3 regions of the Ruegeria sp. HKCCSP346 genome follow, and region 2 is predicted to be linked to each of the others. Evidence: riboswitches for the same ligand, from Rfam matches in the RefSeq annotation. Region 2 holds a riboswitch; each other region holds the start of a gene.
The links. Region 2 has a riboswitch for cobalamin ahead of I9185_RS09755 (DUF1636 domain-containing protein). Riboswitches for the same ligand answer to the same signal wherever they lie in the genome.
Positions count from the first base shown of each region.

Region 1: another riboswitch for cobalamin. It lies ahead of I9185_RS19890 (DUF4198 domain-containing protein); the one in region 2 lies ahead of I9185_RS09755 (DUF1636 domain-containing protein).
Region 3: another riboswitch for cobalamin. It lies ahead of I9185_RS00750 (DUF1636 domain-containing protein); the one in region 2 lies ahead of I9185_RS09755 (DUF1636 domain-containing protein).

Region 1 covers NZ_JAEDOT010000013.1:17,001-22,044, reverse strand. The annotation lists gene cbiM (cobalt transporter CbiM) at 1-384, opposite strand, end outside; gene I9185_RS19890 (DUF4198 domain-containing protein) at 391-1,176, opposite strand; cobalamin riboswitch at 1,308-1,508, opposite strand; gene I9185_RS19885 (ROK family transcriptional regulator) at 1,630-2,754, opposite strand; gene I9185_RS19880 (sugar ABC transporter substrate-binding protein) at 3,007-4,026, shown strand; gene I9185_RS19875 (ABC transporter permease) at 4,135-5,044, shown strand, end outside.
Region 2 covers NZ_JAEDOT010000002.1:258,225-263,268, reverse strand. The annotation lists gene I9185_RS09770 (iron ABC transporter permease) at 1-102, opposite strand, end outside; gene I9185_RS09765 (ABC transporter substrate-binding protein) at 104-1,054, opposite strand; gene I9185_RS09760 (ABC transporter ATP-binding protein) at 1,071-1,844, opposite strand; gene I9185_RS09755 (DUF1636 domain-containing protein) at 1,841-2,197, opposite strand; cobalamin riboswitch at 2,295-2,492, opposite strand; gene I9185_RS09750 (D-lyxose/D-mannose family sugar isomerase) at 2,592-3,257, opposite strand; gene I9185_RS09745 (carbohydrate kinase) at 3,274-4,200, opposite strand; gene I9185_RS20425 (ROK family protein) at 4,232-5,044, opposite strand, start outside.
Region 3 covers NZ_JAEDOT010000001.1:141,947-146,990, reverse strand. The annotation lists gene I9185_RS00755 (SLC13 family permease) at 1-1,355, shown strand, start outside; cobalamin riboswitch at 1,583-1,790, shown strand; gene I9185_RS00750 (DUF1636 domain-containing protein) at 1,882-2,253, shown strand; gene cobW (cobalamin biosynthesis protein CobW) at 2,255-3,310, shown strand; gene cobN (cobaltochelatase subunit CobN) at 3,314-5,044, shown strand, end outside.

The DNA of each region.
Region 1 (5,044 bases), on a different contig from region 2:
CGAAGGCGTTCCACGCGCGATCAGACGACCGAACAACATTCCGGCCACCACAGCTGGAAAGGCGATGTTGACGGTGTTGATCCCCAACACCGTCAACCCGCCAAAGCCGAAAAAGACCGCCTGTAGCAAAAGCCCGACGAACAAAGCCGGGAATGCGGCCCAACCAAGCAGCAGCCCGGCCATGCCGTTGAGTATCAGATGGACCGACGACGGACCAATGGGTACGTGGATCAACGAAGCCACGAAGAAACTGGCTGACAGCACGCCCGCAGTGGGGATGCGATCAAGATCCAGAGACCTGAGACCCATGGCGATCCCGCCCGCGGCGGCTATGGCGCCGCCAATTACAACCGGGTTGGAAAGGGCTCCGTCGACGATGTGCATCTTGGGTTACTCCAGATCCCAGGAGCGAATCCAGATGACCGCATCCTGGCTGAGTTCTTTGCCCTCATGTTCGGTTGCCGGACCGGAACCAAGTGCTGCGAAACCCCAGTAACCGGCATTTGGAACGCCGAACGAGAAATACCCGTTGTCGTCAGATATGGCGACCACCGCACCACCCGGCATCGGAGAGACTTTCGGTGCAGAAGCGGCCGAACTTTCCATGTCGGGCTCGGCGGCCATGTACTCGATCTCGATTTCGACCCCCGCAACCGGCTGACCATCAGCCAGCACACGGCCCGTGAAAGTCGAACCCGCGATGATGTTGGTCGGCTTGTTCAGCGGGATAATCTCGGTCGGCAAACCTACGGGATTCATCCAGTCGGTCGGCAATTCGTTGCGGTTCAGGAAGGCTTTGGTGAGCTGTTGGATATAGATGTCTTCGGATTCCTCGTAATAAGGCTGAGGAACCGTCACCAGCACATAGTCGCCCGACCGTTTGACCGGGACACTGCCTTTGAACGCCACGCCCTCGTTTTCCCCGCCGGTGAACCGGATAGGTTCCAACGTGTCCAGCAAATCGGTCTTTTCACCGTTGTGGATCACATAGAATTCCTGCGGCTTTTCAAGATCCATGACGTGGCCGTTCTCGAACGGATGCCAGAAAATCAGCTTGACCGGCACATCGCCCGGTTTCTGGATCATGGTATCGGTCGTGTATTCCAAAAGAAAATGCGCATCTGCGATGGCGGGAAGAGCCACCGCGGCAACGGCTGCGCTGAGCAGCGTTTTCATGAACAGTCGTCCTTGTCCCGTCGCGCCAATCCCGGCGCGAAATTCGTTTTGACTACGGGACATTCAACGCCAAATCACCCTTTCAGGCATCCTGGTACGACGCACATCCCGTCGCCGATTAGGAGTGCCCCTTATGAGGACACATGTCCGGCAGGTATCCTGACTTGCGGGTCAAAGCGTTGGACTGGCCTTCCCGGGGCAAACCCCAGTGGCGTTTCAGCCCTGCTCGCCGCTTACAGTTGCGGGTGCAGTTGCGGAATTGGGCCTGAGCCCGCACCGCATTCCCTATTGATTCCAGAGCAAGCCCCGGAACCGGACATGCCGAGCGGCTTGCCAGACAACTCAGCCTTCCGTCAACGAAAATGTGTTACGGCCATCGAAAATTATGAGCTCGGCAGTTTGCGAGAGTGAACCGGTTTGTGAAATATCCAAGGCAACAGGGTGATTTCACATCTAAGCTTCTGAAAGATACCTTTCCGACAATGGCAGGCTTGCCGCGCCCAGTGAGCGTGCATCCGGGCCCACGGTCCCTGCCAGCACCACGGGGTGCTCGAGACCGGTCAGGTTCAGCTCGGACAGTTTGTCTTCGACCATTTCAACCAAACGCGCCTTGATGTCCTGCGGCATCCAGCCGTCAATCTTCACGCATTCGAAATCTATCAGGCTACAGGATGAGACAATCGCATAAGCAATCCCGCTTGCCGTCCGTTTCAACCAGTTTTCCAGTTGAATTTTTGGCACATCCCAACGCTGGGTCGTTTCCCAAATGGAATGCGACGTTACCCCTGCTGTGGTGATTGCACGCTCGAGAACATACAGGCTGGCCACGTCGATAAGCGGTCTGACACCACCCGCACCATCCGGTACAGGCAGGGGGCCGATTGCGCCCGAGTTTCCACGCCCGGAAAAGATCGCACCATTGAGAACCACACCGCCGCCAATAAAAAACCCGATATAGAAGTACAGGAAATCCCTTGGTCCATCGGCCGGACCGAATACCAATTCCGCCCCACAAGCCGCAGTGGCGTCATTTTGCAGAAAAACCGGCATATCGAGGCGACGAGCCAGGTCAGCCTTCAGGTCTGATACGCGCCACGGGTCCATTTCTTCCTGAGGAACCTGAAGGGTCTGGGCCCAGTCCCACAGGTAGAACGGCATGGCAATTCCAAGACCCGCAATCCTGCCTTTGGCCTCGGGCGACATGGATGACATCATTTTCCCCAGACTCTGTATAGAAAACTCCAAAGTGGCTTTTGGCGTTGGATAGTCATAGGTTCGCCGCTCGCGTTGCCGCACATTTCCGACAAAGTCAGTCAATACCAGCTCGGTACTGCGGCGCCCGACCTTGAGCCCAAAGAAAAACGCACCATCCGGGTTGAGGCGCATGGGAACGGAAGGTTGCCCGACTTTCCCGCGGACCGGCTCACCGCGCAAAAGCAAACCGTCCTTCTCAAGCAGCCGCATGATGACGGAAACGGTTTGCGCCGACAGTCCGGTCATGCGCGCAATCTCGGACTTAGCAAGAGCCTGATGACGCCGGACAAGCGACAACACCAGCCGTTCGTTCCGGGCCCGCATCCCGCTTTGATTGGTTCCGCGCACCTCCGACCCGTGCAGGCCAATCGAATTTTTCCGAGATGAATTTTCCGGCACGACCACCCCTTTCCTGCTGAAGAATGAGAAAGCCCGCCCGCCCTGTCAATAATAAATAAGAGTGATTTATTTATTGACTCAAATTTCGAATCTTGTGATTGTTTCTTATGGGATCAGGGTTTTTGCCTGATCGCCCTCGTGCCCTGTACGGCACAGGAAAAACTGGGAGGATAATCGATGAAACTTGCAAGACTTGCGGGTGCTGCTGCGCTCGGGGTTACTGCCATGGCTGGCAGTGCAATGGCGGAAGGCGAAACCGTTTGTCTGATCACCAAGACGGACACCAACCCGTTCTTTGTCAAAATGAAGGAAGGTGCGACAGCGAAGGCGGAAGAGCTGGGAATGACTCTCAAAGCCTTTGCGGGCAAAGTTGACGGTGACCATGAAACGCAGGTGCAAGCCATTGAGACCTGCATTCTGGACGGCGCCAAGGGCATTCTGCTGACAGCCTCGGACACTTCATCCATCGTTCCGGCCGTGAATCAGGCGCGGGATGCAGGTGTTCTGGTTATCGCTCTGGACACGCCGCTGGAACCCATTGACTCGGCTGACGCAACCTTTGCCACGGACAATTTCCTTGCCGGGCTGCTGATTGGACAATGGGCCAAAGCAACGCTGGGCGACGCGGCCAACGACGCCAAGATAGCGACACTGGATCTTGCCGTCAGTCAGCCGACAGTGGATGTGCTGCGCAATCAGGGTTTCCTGCAAGGCTTTGGTGTCGATCTGGCGGACCCGAACGTAATCGGTGATGAAGATGACCCACGACTGGTCGGAAGTGATGTCACTGCCGGCAACGAAGAAGGTGGTCGCCGCGCGATGGAAAACCTTCTGGCCAAAGATCCCATGATCAACGTTGTTCACACCATCAACGAACCTGCCGCGGCAGGTGCCTACGAGGCGCTGAAAGCCATCGGGCGCGAAAATGACGTGCTCATCGTTTCCGTGGACGGAGGCTGCCCGGGTGTCCAAAACGTTGCCGATGGTGTTATCGGTGCGACGTCGCAGCAATACCCGCTGTTGATGGCGTCGCTGGGTGTTGAGGCCGTCAAGAAATGGGCGGACGAAGGCGTGAAGCCTGAAAACACGCCTGGCAAGGATTTCTTTGACACCGGCGTAGCGCTTGTAACGGACAAGCCTGCCGAAGGCGTCGAGTCGATCTCGGTCAAAGAAGGCATGGACCTCTGCTGGGGTTAACCTGACCACCCGGAGGGCCGCAGAGGGCGGCCTTCCGCTTTTCAAACCACCCATTCGCCCGAAAACTTGCTAAAGTCGTCAGTAACCTGACGCTTTGGGGGAACCTTTATGTCCGATACTTCACGACGATCAGACGACTTCGAAGCCGCTGCAAAAGGCAGCCCGGAACAGATTGCAGAATTTGACGATCACCACCGCGGGTTTGTCGGAACGGTTCAGCATTTTTTGCATGTGAACCCCTCTCTGGTGCCGCTGATCGTTCTAGTGGCTGCCATCGTCATTTTCGGGGCTTTGCTGGGCTCCAAATTCTTCTCGCCATTCGCTCTGACCCTGATCCTGCAACAGGTTCAGATCGTCGGGATCGTGGCGGCGGCGCAAAGCCTCGTCATCCTGACCGCCGGTATCGATCTGAGCGTCGGAGCAATCATGGTGATGTCGTCGGTTGTCATGGGACAGTTCACCTTCCGATATGGGCTGCCACCAACGGTCGCAATCGTTTGCGGCCTTTTCGTTGGAACCGCAATCGGCGCGGTGAACGGATATCTGGTCAGCCGCATCAAACTGCCGCCGTTCATCGTGACGCTTGGCATGTGGCAAATCGTTCTTGCGGCGAACTTCCTCTATTCTCAGAACGAAACCATCCGGTCACAGGAGATCGAAGAAAACGCCGCGATTCTGCAACTTTTCGGGGCCAAGTTCAACGTGGGCGGGGCGGTATTCACCGTCGGCGTGATCTTCATGCTGGTGCTGATCCTCGGGCTTTCCTACGCCCTGCGCCATACCGCGTGGGGCAGGCATGTTTACGCGGTCGGAGATGACCCGGAAGCTGCCGAGTTGTCAGGTGTCAATGTGCACCGAACGCTTATGTCCGTTTACATGTTGTCCGGGCTGATCTGTGCCTTTGCGGGCTGGGCTTTGATCGGCCGGATCGGATCGGTGTCTCCGACATCAGGCCAGTTGGCCAATATAGAAAGCATAACGGCGGTTGTGATCGGGGGAATATCCCTTTTCGGTGGCC
Region 2 (5,044 bases):
TTCGCGCACGGGGATTGGGGTGGTCCCATAGACGATCGACAACAGCAAAAGGGCGGTCAGAACAACCGCCCCCAGCACTATCAAACGGCCCAATTGGACCATATCAGTTGGTCTCCGGGTGCATCGCCTGTGCCATCTTCTCGATCGCCTCGATATTTGCCGGGCCGGGAGTCAGCTCTTCGTAACGCAGGCCAATCCAGCGCTCGTTCTTTACCGCGTCCGTTTGTGACATCACCGGGTGATCCTTGAGGAACTGGAAAGTGTCCTCTGCGCCGTTGCCGGACTGATAGTCGAGCAGCACCAGAAATTCCGGGTTAGCCGCTGCCACAGCTTCCCACGACGTGCGGCCCCAGCTGGTATCCAGATCATGAGTTACGTTCTCACCGCCAGCGGCTGCGATCATCGCATCGGGAATGGCGAACTTGCCGGCGGTAAACGGAGCATCGGCCGGTCCGTCCAACAGGAATACCCGCGGCTTTTCCAGATCGGCTGTTTTTGCTTGAATGGCGGACAACTTGTCCTTCCAGCCGGCAACCAGCGCCTCGGCCTTGTCTTCGACCTGCATGACCTTGCCCAGGCGCAGAACGTCATCAAACAACAGGTTCATGCTGGCTTCGGGGCGATCCTCGTCCAGATGCACGCAGCTTTCGGTCAGGATCATGGTCTTGATACCAAAGGGTTCCAGCGTGTCGGGCGTGACATCTCCGCCGGGTTTCATGCCATAGTACCAACCGGCAAAAAACAGATCAGGTTCGACGGCCACAAGGTTTTCAATCGTCGGGTATTTGGGGGCAAGCTCTGGGATGTCGCCGCGCTGAGCATCAAAGTCAGGGCTGGTTTTGTACCAGCCCGAAATCCCGGTAAGTCCCACGATCTCGTCCTGAAGGCCGAGTGCAAAGGCCATATCCGCCATGTTCATATCATGCACGACCAGACGTTCCGGCGCCGAGTCAAAAACCAGCGGTTCGCCGCAATTGTCCACGGTGACGGCTTCCGCTGCCACGCCACCTGCCAAGCCAGCGAAGACAACCACCGGCCAGAGTTTCTGCATCATATGTAAGCTCCTGTTATTATGACAGTTTCCGTTTTCGGATGTCCAGTGCGGGGATCGTGCGGCCTTCGTGCTGAAAGCACAGATAATCCACGCCGAATGTCTCACTTACCCGGTCTGGGGTCAGAACTTCGCCAACAGGCCCGAACCCCGTCAGGCGCGTGGCTTTCATCAACGCCACATGGGTGGCGAATTCCGGGATCATGACCAGATCATGGACGATCATGACGACCGTTACCCCCAGATCAGCGACCAGAGACAGCATGTGCCCCTTGGCATCGGGGTCCAGATGGTTGGTTGGCTCGTCCAGAAACAGCAAGGACGGGTTCTGGGCCAGCGCGCGCGCGATGTGCGCGCGCTGACGTTCTCCGCCGGACAGTTGACCCATCGTTTTGTTGGCAAAATGCAACAGCTCGGTCGTCGTCAGCACCCGTTCAAGATCAGCCCTGTGCTGAGTCACCGAACGTTCGCCCTGAATCGGGATTTGCCCCAGCGCAACGTAGTCTTGCAGGCGCATCCGCCCGTCGGGCATTTCCTGCTGCCCGACCACAGCAATGGAGCGGGCACGTTGGCGGGCGGACAGGGTCCGAAGGCTTTGTCCTTCTATCCAAACATCGCCCAACGCAATCCGTTCAATCCCGCACAGCAGTTTCAGCAGAGTGGTTTTGCCGGCGCCGTTCGGCCCGGCGATTGCCAGAATTGATCCTTCTTCCAGACGAAAGGACACATCCTGCAACAGGATGTCGCCATTGAGCGCGTAGTATTCCAAATTCTCTGCAATCAGAAAACTCATGATGACCCCCCGAAAGGCAACGCGGGAATTCGCGATAAGGTCTTTGCGAAAAGGGCAGGGGGGCGGTCCGAGGCACTGGTCCAGCCGTCGTCGCTGTCGCCGAACTGGATCGCAAATTCGACCAAGGCAGACAGATCGCGAGTTGTCGTGATATCGCCAAACAGGTACTGCGCTTTGCCCGGGGCCTGAAATCCGACGGTCATGGCCCGTTCACAACCTGCCATGCAGGCCACCATTCGGGTTTCAAAACCGTCAGGCAACCGGGCATCCAGCGCGTCTTGTGCGGCTTCGGCAGACATCGTCCCCTGACATGTTGAACAGATCAGAACGTAGTGATCAGAATAACAGGTCATTGCCTTCTCCGTCGTTTGCCAGATGCAGACAGAGGGCACATACCCGGATATTACGCAAACGCGCCATCAAGCCTCCTTCCGAGACGCCCCGCCTCGGGTTGGTTCATAGTGTGATGGCAGGTCTCCTGACTTGCGGGTCGTTGCTCGGCCGACCTTCCCAACCCTTTTGGGTCAGTGGTGAAGTGGCGTCGCTCACCGCTTACAGTTGCGGGGGCAGTCACGGACTTGGCACATTCCAGCGCCGCACCGTGTTCCCATTTTCATCCCTTACGGAACCATCCCGCTCAGCTAGTCCGGCTACGCCTGACTTGTCAAGCGGCAGGCGAAAGGGTAGTGGACGGAATTGCAACGGTTGAGCCAGCGATCCTGCTGCGCCAGCCCGGACCGAACGGTGTCAATAGTCTGATACAAGAAGAAAATCCGGTTCGGTATCTTCCTCAACCTTTGAAAACCGTGGGATTGGCTTTTCAAACACATTGTCCGTTCGGTCGTCATTCACGGTCGATACCTCGCCAATAAGGCAATCACCGCGCTCGGCCCAGAAAGCGTGCCAGATGCCGGGCATCAGAGTTACGCTTTGCCCCGGCTTCAGCCGCAAGTGCTCTTCGGGTTGCAAGGTTACAGGGCAGGCATCGCTTGGGACCGTCACCGGGTTGTCGCGGTCGACGCCACCGTTTGGATCCGACGCATGGATTTCCAGAACGAGATCGCCGCCGCCCCGGTTGATGATGTCTTCTGCCTTGATGATATGCCGGTGCATCGGAGAAAGCTGATTTTCTTTCGAGATCAACAGTTTTTCCGCATAGAGCATCCCGCGCCCGGATTTCAGATCCTTCGCCTCACCATTGCGCAAAGTGAATAGAAACAGTCCAAGTTCATCAAAACGGCCCTGGGCGTAATCGGTAATGTCCCATCCCAGCCCGCGGCTGCGGATCGTTTCGGCCAGAGGGCTGCGCATTTTCTCGGGCGACCAATCCGCAAAGGGTGGCAACACGGCACCGAAGGACTGAATGAACGCCTGTGCCCGGGTCTTGATACGGTTGATTTCGGATCGTTTCATCATGCCGTCCCACAGATCAAAGTTCGTGCGCCCAGGGGGGTTCTGCCCCGGCTCGGGAAACGGTCACGGCCGCCACGTCAGCGCCCAGTTCCATGGCTGCTTGCAGGCTTTCAACCGTCAATCCGCGAAGACCTGACTTGGTCAGATGCCCTGCGCGGCTGAGCTCGGTCAGAACGCCGGCGTTGAACGTGTCACCTGCGCCGATCGTATCGACCACTTCAACGGGTTTCACGGGAACCGAAACTTCGGAACCATCCGCCAGGTAACCGTGCGCCCCGTCACTGCCGCGCGTGACGATGACAACGGAAGGACCCGCCTGCAACAGCACAGACGCTTTCGCGGCTTCGGATTCAGCGCCCGGAATAATCCAATCCAGGTCCTCGTCTGAAACCTTTACGATATCCGCACGCGAGATCATGCGGTTCAAACGCGTCCGAAACCGGGTTTGATCCTTGATGAAATCCGGGCGAATATTCGGGTCCAGCATCACCGCACGGTCGGAACCGTGGCGGTGCAGAAGGGCGGCATATGCATCTGCGCAAGGTTCACACGCAAGGCTGATTCCGCCGAGATACAGGGCAGAGACAGCGGGAAGCTGATCGGGCATGTCCTCGGGCAGCAACATCCGGCCTGCGGTGTTTTCATCAACAAAGCTGTAAGACGCGTGTCCATCCGAGAGCTGCACAAAGGCAAGCGTGGTAGGGCGGTCCGAGATGATGACATGTGTCGTGTCCACATGGCTCGCTTTCAGCGCATCGATCAGTTGCTGGCCGAACATGTCCGATGACAAACCTGTCAGCATCCCAACCGGAACACCCAGACGTCCCATCGCGACGGCAGTGTTCAGAACTGCACCACCAGTATGTGGCACAAAACCAATTGCGCCCGACGCGGTCGGTTCTGAAATCATATCTATCAGCGCTTCACCACAGCACAGGATCATGTCTTGGTCCTTCTTGGTACAGAGAATTCGGTCAGTCTGGTTGCTGTCTCAGCGCGTTCTTGCAGAAGTTGTTTGCGCCGATGATTCCGAACTCTGCCTGTTCAGACACGTAAAGGTTCAGGGAGCGGCGCAAGTCGCTGAAGCGGCCGCCGCCGTTGAACGCATCCTTGAAGTTGTCGCTGAATAGCCAGCGGTTTTTCTCGGCAACGCCGCCGACGAGAAAAACGCCTCCCTCTGGCATCAAGGTGACCGCCAGATCACCCATCAAAGCACCCAGATGGGTGGTAAAAATCTGCGCTGCTTTTTCGGCGACCAGATCGGTGCCGTTGCGGGCATCGTTCAGAATGTCCTTTGCAGAGCGCGCCTGAGTCCGCGCCTGACCGGCTGCCAATTCAACCGCCTGATACAGGATTGGCAGGCCGGTTCCGCTCAGGAACATTTCTGCTTCAAGCGCCAGGCTGTCGCCAAAGAAACAGCCCGGTGCGATGCGACGTGCCGCCTCAAAGATATCAACTTCGTCGCGATGGCGCGGGTACAGGCCGACGTGCCCGCCTTCGCCGGAGACCGTGTGATACCTGCCTTCGGAAAAAAGCAAAGCACCAACGCCAAGCCCGGTTCCGGGCCCTACAACCAGCCGTGTGCCTGCGGGCGGCGCCTCCTGACCCTGCAAGACCGCAACATCCGACCGAGTCACCTCGGCCACTGACCACGCCGCAGCGGTGAAATCATTTATGACAAAAGTGCGCTCTGCTCCTGTTGCTTTCGTCAGCTCGGTTTCCGAAAGATCCAGGTTCGCGTTGGTCAACTGAATCGTTCCGTCCCTGACCGGCCCGGCTCCGGCTGC
Region 3 (5,044 bases), on a different contig from region 2:
TCCTGACGGCAAATGACAGTCTGCCGGCCTCTCAAAAAATGGAGCCCTTCGGCCTGTTCTCGGTCACGCCGATCGGTGCGGTTCTGATCCTGACGGGAATTGGTTACTTTCTGCTGTTGGGACGCTGGGTTTTGCCCGAGGCTGAAGGACCTGACAATACGGGTACCGGACAAGGGACACAGGAATACCTGCAAAGGGTCTATGGCCTCAAAGCTGATGTGTTCGAAGTCGTGGTGCCCGAGGACAGCCCCCTGGTCGGCGAGATTCTGGCCGACATCAACCACGAAAACCACCTGTACATCATTTCAACCTTCTATCGCGGCAAAACCTCGATGGTTCAGGTTTTGACAGCGGAAATTGCAGCGCCGTGTCGGCTGGCCATCGTCGGCCGCCGTTGGGAGGTCGAGAAGTTCGCCGAGAAATACGGGCTGACCGTTCTTCCGGACTTGGACATTTTCGTCGAAGAGTTCGCCCCAACCAATGCAGGCGTGGCCGAGGTGGTCATCACGCCTGACAGCAAGCTGATCGGCAAATGCCCCCGCGAGCTTTTGTTTCGCAAGACCTACGGGATGTCGCTGCTGGCCATTCACCGCGGCGAAGAGACGCTGAGCCATGTCGAGACCGAGGATCACGAATCCACTCAGATCGGGCTCGAAAAGTTTCAGGCGGGCGACATGCTTGTGGCCCATACCAGATGGGACAACCTGATGCGGATCAAACGAGATCCGGATTTCGTCGTTGTGACGACAGACTTTCCTCAGGACGAGCTGAGGCCGCAAAAAGTCGGCTGGGCCCTGGCATTCTTCGCCATTTCGCTGTCGTTGATCCTGTTCACGGACGTCCGGCTTTCACTCTGTCTTCTTACCGGCGCGGTGGGCATGATGCTGACCCGTGTGCTCAGCGTGGACGAGGCGTACCGCGCGGTCGGATGGAACACCGTATTCCTGCTCGCCTGCCTCATACCTTTGGGACAAGCCGTGCAGAACACAGGCACGGCCGCGTGGATCGCCCAGCAGATCATGATAATTCTGGACGGCTGGCCGCTCTGGTCGCTGCAAACCGGCATCGCCATTCTGGCGACGGCCTTTTCCTTGGTCATGTCCAATGTGGGGGCCACGGTCCTGCTGGTGCCTCTGGCGGTATCGATTGCGGTGGCGGCGGGTGGAAACCCGGCCGTCTTTGCCCTGACGGTCGCCATATCGACCTCGAACAGCTTCATCATCCCAACCCATCAGGTAAACGCGTTGATCATGGGTCCGGCCGGATACAAGGTGATGGATTTCGTCCGCTCCGGCGGAATAATGACAGCGCTGTTTCTGGTCGTCTCGCTGCTCATGATAAACGTCATCTATTAGCGCAAGAGGATCCGCGGTGTTCGGTGGTCTTTTCCCATCATCGGGACAGGTTCAGTCAAGGCACCCGTTCACCATAGTCTACGCCCCTTGCTAACATACTGTTCGTCGCCCGGCCCATCTCAGGCTGGGTCCCGGCACGCCATGCCGCCCATCGACGCCCACAGGTCGCTTTCCATGCCTCTGCATCATTGTTGCGCGCGACTCGCTTGACAAGCAGGCCAGCGGTGCCGCATGTCCCTTTCGTTGGTGTCGGTGACAGCCGATGAAAAGGGAATGCGTCAACGGTCTTGCCGCCAAACGCAGCCGCCCCCGCGACCGTGAACGGAGAGGATGCCCAATGCCACTGGCCCAAAAGCCGGGAAGGCGGGACATCCGACAGAGGCCCGCCTCTGGCATCCGCAAGCCGGGAGACCTGCCAACAACCGAAGTTGAAACCGGGCGGGGTGTTCCGGTGTCGGGTCCATGACCATTCGTGGCCCGCATGAAACCCCGTCCCCCGCGAAGAGGATTTGGGGGGATGAGAGACATGACCGATACCGCACCAGTCGAGTTGCTGGTCTGTACCACCTGCCGTCGCGGCCTGCCTGTGGAAGATGACACGCAACGCCCGGGCGCTTTGTTACACAAGGCTCTGGAACAGGCGGACCTGCCCGACGGTGTCACCCTGAAAGCCGTTGAATGCCTGTCAAACTGTGATCAAGGCTGTTCGATCGTGTTGCGCGGGCCGGGCCGCTGGACCTTCGTGTATGAAAACCTGAACGAAACAGATCATGTCGACGTCATCGTCGACGGCGCGACCAAGTATCTGGCCACCGAAGATGGTTTGGTGAAATGGCGCGAACGCCCCGAACATTTTCGCAAGAACTGTGCCTCGCGCATTCCCCCCATTGGAGCCTGACATGTCGAACCTCGAAAAACTCCCCGTCACAGTGATCACCGGCTTTCTGGGATCGGGCAAGACCACTTTGGTGCGTCACCTGATGCAGAACCCACAGGGCAAGCGCCTTGCTGTCGTGGTCAACGAGTTCGGCGATGTAGGCGTCGATGGCGACATCCTGAAATCCTGCGCCATTCCTGATTGCCCGGCGGAAAACATCATGGAACTGGCCAATGGCTGCATCTGTTGCACCGTGGCAGATGATTTCATTCCCACCATCGAGGCCCTGATGGCGTTGGAGCCACGCCCGGATCACATCCTGATCGAAACCAGCGGTCTGGCCCTGCCGAAACCGCTGCTCAAGGCATTCGACTGGCCTGACATCCGCTCGAAGATCACCGTCGACGGCGTGATCGCCCTGGCCGATGCCGAGGCCGTGGCCGCAGGCCGCTTCGCGCCCAATGTCGAAGCAGTGGATGCGCAGCGCATGGCCGATGACTCGATCGACCACGAAACGCCCCTGTCCGAGGTGTTCGAGGATCAGATCTCGTGCGCTGACATCATCCTGCTGACCAAGCCCGACCTCGCCGGCCCCGAAGGCGTGGCCAAAGCGCGCGAGATCATCGCCGCCGAGGCGCCGCGCCCCCTACCCGTCGTCGAAGTGGCCGAAGGTGCCGTGGACGTGCGCGTTGTGCTGGGTCTGGAAGCCGCCGCCGAGGATGACATGGACGCCCGACCCTCGCATCACGACGGCCATCACGATCACGAGCATGACGATTTCGAAAGCATCATCGTCGAGCTGCCCGAGCAGACCGATCCGGCCCAACTGGTCGCCAATATCGAACGCCTGGCCAATGAACTGAACATCCTGCGCGTCAAAGGGTATGCCGCCGTTCAGGGCAAACCCATGCGCCTGCTGGTCCAGGCAGTGGGTGCCCGCGTGCGTCACCAGTATGACCGCCCGTGGGAACCCGGTGAAGAACGCCGTTCGCGTCTGGTCGTCATCGCCGAGCATGACGATATCAAAGAGGCGGAAATCCGCGAAATCCTCGTGGGTGTGCGTGAGGCCGCCGAGTAAGCCATGCACGTCGTCTTTCGCGAAAGCCACGGGCTCGAGGAAACCGAGACCCCAACCGATCTGGGCCAGAGCCCGGCGGACCTGGTGGTGCTGTCCTTTTCGGACAGCGACCTAGGCGCTTTCGCGGCGGGCTGGCATCGTGGTGGCGGACCGGAAGAGCGAATGCCGACCCTGCGGCTGGCGAATTTGACGGCTCTGAAACACCCGCTGTCGGTCGATACCTATGTCGAACAGACGCTTCAAGGCGCCAAGGGCATTCTGATCCGTCTGATCGGCGGGGTGCCCTACTGGGCTTATGGGTTGCAGCAGGTTCTGGCGCTGGCGCAGGCCAAGGGCATCGCACTGGCGGTGCTGCCCGCCGACGGGCGCGAGGACACGCGGCTGGATGACTATTCCACCCTGCCGGTCTCGACCCTGCGGCGTCTGGCGCATCTGTGCGATACCGGCGGCGAGGTCGCGGCACAGGCCGCGCTGGCGCAGATGGCTTTGGCGGCGGGGCTTTATGCCGGTCCGGTGATGGGCGCCAAGACCTTGCCCGAATGTGGCGTGTGGTGTCCGGATCGCGGCGTAATCCCGGTGGAAACCGCATTCGAAGGCAAGACTAAACGAATCCTCGTCACCTTTTACCGCGCTTACCTGACCTCGGCAGACACCGCCCCGATCGCAGCCCTGATCCGCAGCCTGCGCGCCCGTGGATACGCGGCGGTGGGCCTGTTTGCCCCGTCTCTCAAGGCGCCTGTAGCCGCCGAATGGTTGCGGGAACAGGTTGTTGCGCTGAACCCATCTGCCATTGTCAACGCCACTTCGTTTTCGGGAAAAGGCGCGTCGGGAACGTCGCCTCTGGACGCTGCAGGCGTGCCGGTGTTTCAGGTCGCTCTCGCCACCTCGCGCCGCAAAGCCTGGGCCGAGGCGGAACGCGGTTTGTCCCCGGCCGATCTTGCCATGCATGTGGTACTGCCCGAGGTGGATGGACGGATCTCAGCAGGAGTTGCGTCTTTCAAGGAACCCGGAAAACGCGATCCGCATCTGGAATACGCGCGCTTTGCACACCGTCCCGAACCGGACCGGATCGAAGCGATCATCGACCGTGTATCGGGCTGGCTTGCACTGAACGACAAACCCAAGGCAGATCAGATTCCTGCGTTGGTCCTGTCCACCTATCCCGGCAAAGACTGGCAGATGGCCCATGCGGTTGGCCTCGACGCGCTGGCCTCGGCCCAGGCGATGCTGTCCGATCTTGACGAAGAAGGCTATGACATCGCGACTGGCGAGCCGATTGCCGACACTCTTCTGGACGCACGGATTTCGTGGTCGCTTGGGGATTATCAGGATGCGCTTGCGGAATTGCCCGAGACCCTGCGCGCTGATCTGCACACCGTTTGGGGCGCGCCCGAAGATGATCCGGCCTGTGCCGATGGGGCCTTCCATTTCACCGCGCTTCGGCGCGGCAAGGCGCTGGTCGCGCTGCAACCCGAACGCGGCACGCCCGAGCTGCGGGATGACGACTATCATGACCTCTTGCGCACCCCGCGCCACGGTTATGTCGCCTTCTATCTGTGGCTGCGCAAAGGGTTGGGTGCCGATGCGCTGATCCATATCGGCGCGCATGGAACGCTGGAATGGTTGCCCGGAAAATCGGTCGCCTTGTCTGCCGATTGTTGGCCCGAGGCGCTGATCGGCGATCTGCCTGTAATCTACCCGTTCATCGTGAACGACCCGGGCGAGGCCGCGCAA